DNA from 2 places in the Mesorhizobium sp. LNHC229A00 genome. Region 2 is predicted to be linked to the other one. Evidence: riboswitches for the same ligand, from Rfam matches in the RefSeq annotation. Region 2 holds a riboswitch; the other holds the start of a gene.

Region 1 (4,365 bases), on a different contig from region 2:
CACCGCTCGCCCAATGCTGGCTGGCCGGAAGCGGGCATGGCCGGCGCGCTTGGGCTGGCGCTCGCCGGACCACGCAGCTATGGTGGTATCATGGTCGACGACATCTTCATGGGCGAAGGCGGCCGCCGCGATGTCGACAGCGGCGACATCAGGCGGGCGCTCAAGCTTTACCGGGTCGCGGACTACCTGCTGATCGGCTTGTTCGGCCTGGTCGCGCTGATCGCTGTTCTGGTTTTTTAGAACTCGATGCCTTGCTGCGCCTTCACGCCCGCCGAGAAATGATGCTTGGTCACGCCCATCTCGGTGACCAGATCGGCAGCCTCGACCAGCCCCGGCTTGGCGTTGCGGCCGGTGACGACGACATGCAGACCCTCGCGCCGGCCCTTGAGCGCCGCAACCACCTTGTCGAGAGCGAGATAATCGTAGCGTAACGCGATGTTGAGCTCGTCGAGCACGACAAGGCTGATCGAGGGATCGTCGATCAATTCCAGGGCCTTGGCCCAGGCGGCCTCGGCGGCCGCGATGTCGCGCTTCAGGTCCTGGGTCTCCCAGGTGAAACCCTCGCCCATTGCATGCCAGACGACGCGGTCGCCAAAGGCGGCAAAGGCGTCCTTCTCGCCGGTGTGCCATTTGCCCTTGATGAACTGAACGACGCCGACGCGCTTGCCGTAGCCGAGCATGCGCAGCGCGAGACCGAAGGCGGCCGTGGTCTTGCCCTTGCCGGGACCGGTGTTGACGATCAGCAATCCCTTCTCCATCGTCTTGCCCGCAACCTCGGCGTCCTGCACCGCCTTGCGCTTGGCCATCTTGGCGCGATGGCGTTCTTCATCCTTGTCGTCGGTCATTTCACTTCACCTTGAGCGGGAGCCCCGCCACCATGAGCAGCACCGTGTCGGCCACTGCCGCGACCCGCTGGTTAAGTCGGCCGGCGTCATCGCGAAACCGGCGCGCCAACGCGTTGTCGGGCACGATGCCCTGCCCGACCTCGTTCGTCACCACGAACCACGGTCCGCGCGGCCGAGACAGCACGTCCGCCAGCCGTCGGCACGCGGCATCGACGTCGTGATCGGCCAGCATGTGATTGGTCAGCCACAGCGTCAGACAGTCGACAAGCACCGGCTGACCGTCCGGCGACGCCTCCAGCGCTTCGGCGAGGTCGAGTGGCGCATCGATGGTCGACCAGCCCTCACCGCGCCGCCAGCGGTGCAGCGCGATGCGCTCGCGCATCTCGTTGTCATAAGCTTGCGCCGTGGCGATATAGGCCCATGGCGAGGCCAATGCCGTCACCAGGGTTTCGGCGTGCGCGCTCTTGCCGGAGCGCGCACCACCGATGATGAAGGTCAGCCTGCCGCGATCAGGCAAAACTGTCGCGCATGCTGGTCGCCGTGCCGGTGAAGCGCCGGCGCACCACGCCCACGATCGCGCCCAGCACCAGCCAGAAGACCAGATTGGTCACCGTCACCGCCACCACGAACTGATGGTGCAGGCCTTCCGGGATCGGCGTCTCGAAACTGTCGGGCTGCGGCGCGCCGACGACATGCGGCGCGACGATCAGCAAGACGGCGAGGATGGTCAATGGCAACGATCTGCGAAACACGATCAGGCCTAGGCCGATCGCGGTCGCGGCCGCCGTTGCCGTCCACCAGATCTGGCGCGGCAGAAGATCGGCCGCCGGCATTGCCGGCAGTTCCGGCTGCAGTCCGAGGCCCGGTGCCAGTGTGAACACGGCAAAGCCGGCCAAGCCCCAGAACACGCCCTGGCGCCAGTTGCCGACGCCACCGAAGAACTCGGAAACCGCGACCAGGACCAGCGCGAAGCCGATGCCGGTGACGATATTGGCAACCACGCTAAAGGCGAAACGCTCGAAACCGTCGGCCGGCGCCCAGCCTTCGTCTTCCTCCGCCGGTGCCATGGCATCGGTGCCCGCGGGCGCGGCAGAGCTCGTGGCATTCCCAGCGGGCGCCACCGTGCTCATCGCGTCATTGGTCGCCGCTGGTGCGGCCGTGTGATCATGGTGGTGGCCGCCGCCGGCCTTTTCGTAGACTTCGGCCTTGAGGATCAGCGGCACGGTGGCATAGGCCTGCATGCAGGCGAGAACGACACCGGCCACAAGCCCCGCGATCGCCGCGACGAACACGACGTTGCGAAACAGATTCATGATGTCGGATCCTCGTTAGTGGCAGGGAAACGCCATCGAGTGGCGATAGTCGTGGGCAGCATTGTGGACCGCATCGATATGCGAGAAGCCGACAAAGCCGACGACGAAGATGCCGAGCAGCGCCGCGAGCGCGAGCTGCATGAAACGCGACTGCGAGGAGACGGAGGCGCCGAGGGAGACGGAAGCGGTAGTCATGTCTTGTCCTTTCGCCCTCCACCCGAGGGCATCGAAGTCAGTTTCCTGTCGCCGGCAGGTCTCCTGGCTCGCGGATAAGCGCCCTTCCCCACCTTCCCGAAGAAAAATCTTCAGTGGCATATGGAGAGGACTACCGCACACAGTTGCGGGGGCAGCCACGGCATTGGGCAGGAATTCCTCCCCGCACCGCATTCCCTCTTGGCTCCAAAAAGGAACCGACGACATCGGCGACTATAGGGAAATTCGCCGCGCCCGGCAAACCAAATTCCGACAACCGCCAGCGCAGGAGCGTCGTATCGGCGAAGCTGCCCTCACCCCGTCCCGATTGACAAACTTCATGGCCGGGTGTCGGCTGGCACCCTCACGGGAAGCCAGCCATGCAGCCCAATGCCAGCGAGCGCGAGCCCTATAACGGCCTGACTCGAACCGAGCCGACGCTGCCCTCATCGGCCTATTGGGACCAGGACAACTATAAGCGCGATCTCGACGCCATCTGGTACAGGGACTGGCTGCTCGTCTGCCGCGAGGCCGATCTTGCCCAGCCTTTGGCATTCCGCACCTTCCGCGTCGGTATGCAGGAAATCCTCGTGCTGCGCGACGACACCGGCGAGTTGCGTGCCTTCCACAACACGTGCCGGCATCGCGGCTCGCAGCTTTGCCAGGAAAGCGAGGGCCGGCTGAAGGCGCGGCTGATCACCTGCCCGTATCATGCCTGGTCCTATTCGCTGCGTGGCGATCTGGTGCGCGTGCCGTCGAAATCGCTGCCTGACGGCTTCGACAAGGCCGATCATCCGCTTTATCGCGTCGCGCTCTCGGTGTGGCGGGGCTTCGTCTTCGTCAATCTGGCGGAAGATGACGCCGGCTCGGCGCAATCCTCCTTCGACCCAGCCTCCGGCGATCTCGGCAACTGGCCGCTGGAAACGCTGGTATCGGGCCATGTGCTGCACAAGGTGATGAACTGTAACTGGAAGATTTTTTGGGAAAACTTCAACGAGTGCCTGCACTGCCCGGGCGTCCACAAGGACCTGTCGCGGCTGGTGCCGATCTATGGCCGCGGCCTGATGAGCCGGCATGACGATCCCGAATGGCTCCGCCACGCCGACAATGACGCGCCGGAATTTTCAGGCGGCCTGCGCGCCGGGGCTGAGACATGGTCGCGTGATGGGCAGACGCACGGGCCGGTCTTCCCGAGCTTGACGCCGGCGGAGCGCAGCGCCGGTCAGACCTATGCCACCAGCCTGCCGTCCATGTTCATCGTCGGCCATGTCGACTATGTCAGGACTGTGCGGCTTACGCCGCTCGGTCCCGAACAGACCGAATTGACCGCAGAATGGCTGTTCGCGCCCGAGGCGCTCGCCGAGACCGACATCGACAACATCGTCGCCTTCGGCACACAGGTGCTGGAGGAGGACGCGGCGATCTGCGAGGTCAACCAGAAGGGGCTGCGCTCGATGCGTCATACAGCTGGCGTGCTGATGCCCGAGGAGTACGACCTGCACCGCTTCCACGATTGGGTGCGCGAGCGCCATGCCGCGGTGACATGAGGTCTGTCGACATTCAGGTCAGGCCAAGCCGAGAAGGGCGGAGGTCGAGAACCGGAACGGAACGTACTTTCGGGTACGTGATTACCGGAAGCGCGCAAACCTGCCGTTCGCAGGCCGGCATCACCTGAATATCGACATACCTACAGCGACTTCGGCAGATATCGCCAGGTCACGAAGCCGCAAAACGCGGCCAGTAGTGCGAGCGTGACGAACACCGATCCCAGACCGAAAAAGGCCAGCACCACCGAATAGACCAGCGGCGGCGTCAGTTCGGAGAAATCGAGATAGGTGCGGTAGACCGCAGCCATCTGCGCGCGCTCATAAGAGCGCACCGAGCGCATGAAGGCGGTCGAACCCAGCGCGTCGAGCGCGATCGTGAAGAAGGCGCCGCACAGCAGGAAGGCGCCGGTGAGCAGCGGCACGGTTACGCCCACGGCACCGGCCGCCAGCAACGTCGCCGACATGGCG
Region 2 (4,365 bases):
GCATATCAGGCGAACCGGATCGCCGCTTTTGCTTTTAATTTGGCCGCCACCTCTTCGCGATTGCGCGGATGCTGGTGGGTTTCGAGGGAATCGAGCAATTCGCGTGCGGATGCGGCGATGGCTTCGACCGCATGATCGAACGCATGCTGGTTCTTGGCAGAAGGCCGCGTCGTGCCGCTCAGCTTCCCGACAAACTGCAGTGCCGCGTCACGGACTTCGTCGTTAGTTGCCGGCGGATCAAAATTGAACAGGGTCTTGATGTTTCTGCACATCGCTTCCGTATCTCCTCTTGTCCGTTTCAATCGGGACGAACTGTATCCTCAATGATGATCGTGTCCAAAAATCGGTAAGGCTGCTCCGGACTCAGTCCGCGTCGAGCGGCTCGGTTCCAACCGGCTTGCCGTCGCGCGACAGCCTGATCTTCTCGACCTTGTCCTCGGCGGCCTTCAGCAGCCGGTCGCAATGGACCTTCAGCGCCTCGCCCCGCTCGTAAATCCGGATAGACTGGTCGAGCGGCACGTCGCCCCGCTCCAGATCATCGACGATCTTCTCCAGTGCGTCGAGCGCCTGTTCAAAGCTCATCGCCTTGACGTCTTCGTTGATCTCACCGGTCATCATTCATCCTTTCATCAGTCGCCCGACATGGGCGGCGACCGAAAATGCCAATCCCTGCAGATCGTAGCCGCCCTCGAGCAGGCTGACGAGCCGGTTGCCGCCGTGGATTGCGGCGCGCTGCATCAGCTGGCCGGTCGCCCAGTCGAAATCGTCCTCGGTCAGATTGATTTCCGCCAGCGGGTCGCGATGGTGCGCATCGAAGCCGGCCGAAATGACAATCAGATCCGGCGCGAAATTGTCGAGTGCCGGCAGCACGCGCGACAGGAACGCATCACGAAACACCTCGCTGCCGGTCCGAGGCGCCAGCGGCGCATTGACGATGTTGCCGGCGCCGGTTTCACTCTTCGCGCCCGTGCCGGGATAAAGGGGCATCTGGTGCGTCGAGCAATAAAGCACCGAGGGATCGTCCCAAAAAATATCCTGCGTGCCATTGCCGTGATGCACGTCCCAGTCGACGACGGCGACGCGCTCGGCGCCGTGCTTCTTCTGCGCGTAGCGGGCCGCGATTGCCGCCGTGTTGAAGAAGCAGAAGCCCATGGCAGTGGTCTTTTCGGCATGGTGGCCGGGCGGACGGGCGGCGACGAAGACGTTGTCGGCGCGGCCCGCAAAGACGTCGTCGACGGCGGCATTGGCGGCACCGATCGCCGTAATCACCGCCTGCCAGCTTTTCGGGCTGGCGGTGGTGTCTGCGTCGATGCGGGCAATGCCTTCGTCGGGGATGGCGGCGCGGACACGCGCGACGAAATCGGCGGGATGCGCGTAGAGGATGGTCGCTTCGTCGCCTTGCGGTGCCTCGACGCGGTCAAGCGCGGCAAAAGCTTCGTCGTCGAGCACGCGCTCGATGGCGCGCAGGCGGTCGGGCCGCTCGGGGTGACCGGGCGGGGTGATGTGTTCGAGAAAGATCGGGTGCGTGTAAAGACGGGTGGCCATGCCCCTATCTAGTGCCCCGGCGCCGTGATGGCCATGCGTTGCGGCTTGATCGCTGGGGAAAATCGAACCTGCGTCCATTCATGTCGCTGCGGGCATTGGCGTCGTCGGCCCTTCGGAGTAAGACTGCCGCTACTGCCTGGTGCCTGCCGGTCTGTTTGTTTTAGCCGCATTCCGCGACGCCAAGTGTTTGCACTTGGCTACAAATGCCCTGGCGGGAGAATCGGGAACACGGTTGAACTCCGTGGCGTGCCCAACGCTGTGAGGGGGACCGCGCCGGTAGATGCCACTGTCGATGACGGGAAGGCACCGGACGCGGGTTGATCCCGAGCCAGAAGACCGGCCTGGCAGGCATCGTCATCCGCATGGTCAGGCGGATGGCATCGATTGCAATCGCAAGGGGACACGCGATGCGGGAAGCCATGACCGCTCAAATGGGCGATGGATTTGACCAGAGTGCGCGCGACGCGGTTTACCGTGCCATGTTTACGCGGCGCGACGTCCGCAGCCATTTTACATCGGAGGCGATCGACGACGAGGTGCTGGCGCGGCTGCTGCTTGCCGCCCACCACGCGCCATCGGTCGGCTTCATGCAACCCTGGAACTTCATCGTCATCCGCGATGCCGCGCGGCGGGCGGAGGTGCGCGACCTGTTCCTGGCCGCGCGAGAACGGGAACTGCCTGAAATAGAGGCAGAACGGCAGGCGCTCTACCGCAAGCTCAAGCTCGAAGGCATTTGCGAAAGCGCGCTAAACATCTGCATCACCTGCGACCGCGAGCGCTCGAAAGGCTCGCCGTTGGGGCGGTGGCACAATCCGGAGATGGATCTCTACAGCACGGTCTGCGCGGTGCAGAATTTCTGGCTGGCCGCGCGTGCCGAGGGCGTTGGGGTCGGCTGGGTCAGCATCATCGAGGCGCAAGCGCTGAAAAGCCTGCTGGCGATTCCCGATCACGTGACGCCGATCGCCTATCTCTGCGTCGGCCGCGTTTCCGAGTTCGCACCGAAGCCGGACCTCGAAACGCATGGCTGGGGCCGGCGGCTGCCGCTGCCCGAGCTGATCATGAGCGAGACTTTTCGCGGGCAAGGCGAAGCGCCGCTCAAATCAGCAGTGGCGCGCCTCGGCACCGTCGCCGGTGCGCCCGCGAGCCCGGCCGATCAGCTCGTCGCGCCGGCCGTGCCCCAGCGCGAACCGCCGAAAGTGGAGAGCGCCTTGTCCTTGAGTTCCCTGAACTTCGACGAAGCTTCGGCCAGCCTGGCGTCCCAGGCGGCATCGGGGACCTGACCCTCGATGGTCTTGAAATAGACCTGCATCAGGCAGGCAATGGCGAAGGGCTCGATGAAGGCCGCCTTGAAAGCCCAGGCAAAGACGATTGCCAGCACGAAAGCCCAGCCGGCGAGCTGCCCGGGCATGATGTAAAGAATAGCGGCTGCCGGAGCGAGCATCAGCAGGAAAATCACGAACGACACGGCCCACATGATGACCGCCAGCCAGACGGCGTTCTTGACCATGGTCTTACCGTTCTGGGCGTAGAGCACGACGCCTTGGCGCGCGGTTTCGAACGGCGAGGACGAATTGATGCGGATGTTGTAGCCAAGAATGATCTCGTCGACATAGGTCAGCGACAGGCGAATCACAGTGTTGAGGAACGAAACCAGTCCGCTCAGGCCAGGAATAGGCAGGAAGGCCGCGATGCCGCCGAGCAGGCCGGTGATGCCGCGGATGGCGCCCTTGACCAATTGGTCGACAACAAAAAGGATGTTGGCCTCGGCAAAACGCTCGGTCACGATCTCTTTTGCGTAGGCGATCTGGTTCTGGCCGTCGGGAACATCATGGCCGTCGATCAGATGCACCATGACGGCTATATGGCCCGCTTTGACGACGTAGAGGATGTATTCGCGGATCCAGTAGACGGCGATCGAGACGATGCCGAAACCGACCACGCCGCCCCACATCGCAAAAGACAATGGTCCGTCGGGATCGGTGGAAATATGGCCGACGCCATAGCCGACGGATGCGCCGGTGCCGGTTGCCATGATGTAGGCCAGCGTGATGCCGAAATAGACGATCATGCGAAAGACAATGAAAGGCCAGGTCCGCATCATGATGGACACCGACCTGCCGATATCGAAATCCCACATGCCCGAATCTCCCCTCAGAGATGGCTGCAGAGGATGCGCTCAAACCGGCTATTGTCAATTGCAGGTGGTGGCGGGACTGCCATGGAGGTTCATCTTGAAAGCGCTTCCGGCTTTTTCAGCAGGCCTTCGAGCAGTTGCTTGAACGCGGCCACCACCATTTTCGAGGTCCCTTCGGGATCTGGCGAATTGGCGATCCGCTGCGCAGCCTGGCTGCTCGCCCCATTGATCAGCCGCGCTGCCGACTCCGGATCGACGCCGGGGACGACCACCCCCTCCCCTTGCAGCGCGGTCAGATGATCGGTCATTGAACCGACGCAGGCGTTGGCATTCGACCACTGTGCCGGATCGCCCAGCACAGCCGGACCATCCCGGAACATGATGCGCTGGATTTCCGGCTCCAGCGCCATTTCGATATAGGTGGTGCATTCGTCGACGAAATGCTGCCAGCGGGTCGGCGCCCGCGACGCGACCTCATTCACCCGGGCCGCCATTTCCGCGTCGATTTCGGCGATAACCGCCTCAAGCAGCCCCTTCTTGTCGCCGAAGTGATGATAAAGGGCGCCGCGCGTCAGCCCGGCCGACGCGGTGAAATCATCCATCGACGCTTCGGCATAGCCGATGGTGCCGAAAGCCTGGCGCGCCGCGGCAATCAGCTTGGCGCGTGTCTCGGCGATCATCTCCTT

The links. Region 2 has a riboswitch for cobalamin ahead of bluB (5,6-dimethylbenzimidazole synthase). Riboswitches for the same ligand answer to the same signal wherever they lie in the genome.
Region 1: linked by a shared signal. The riboswitch ahead of X742_RS167795 (CbtB domain-containing protein) and the one ahead of bluB (5,6-dimethylbenzimidazole synthase) in region 2 are both predicted to bind cobalamin.

The regions. Positions count from the first base shown of each region.
Region 1 is NZ_AYWQ01000001.1:368,968-373,332, reverse strand. It holds gene cbiB (adenosylcobinamide-phosphate synthase CbiB) at 1-240, shown strand, start outside; gene cobO (cob(I)yrinic acid a,c-diamide adenosyltransferase) at 237-845, opposite strand; gene cobU (bifunctional adenosylcobinamide kinase/adenosylcobinamide-phosphate guanylyltransferase) at 847-1,362, opposite strand; gene X742_RS167790 (CbtA family protein) at 1,355-2,158, opposite strand; gene X742_RS167795 (CbtB domain-containing protein) at 2,174-2,353, opposite strand; cobalamin riboswitch at 2,389-2,588, opposite strand; gene X742_RS167800 (aromatic ring-hydroxylating dioxygenase subunit alpha) at 2,731-3,897, shown strand; gene X742_RS167805 (MFS transporter) at 4,038-4,365, opposite strand, start outside.
Region 2 is NZ_AYWQ01000008.1:70,280-74,644, forward strand. It holds gene X742_RS152190 (DUF2277 domain-containing protein) at 6-272, opposite strand; gene X742_RS152185 (exodeoxyribonuclease VII small subunit) at 364-615, opposite strand; gene X742_RS152180 (histone deacetylase family protein) at 619-1,545, opposite strand; cobalamin riboswitch at 1,723-1,905, shown strand; partial or broken gene bluB (5,6-dimethylbenzimidazole synthase) at 1,977-2,582, shown strand; gene X742_RS152170 (hypothetical protein) at 2,699-3,682, opposite strand; gene X742_RS152165 (TetR/AcrR family transcriptional regulator) at 3,772-4,365, opposite strand, start outside.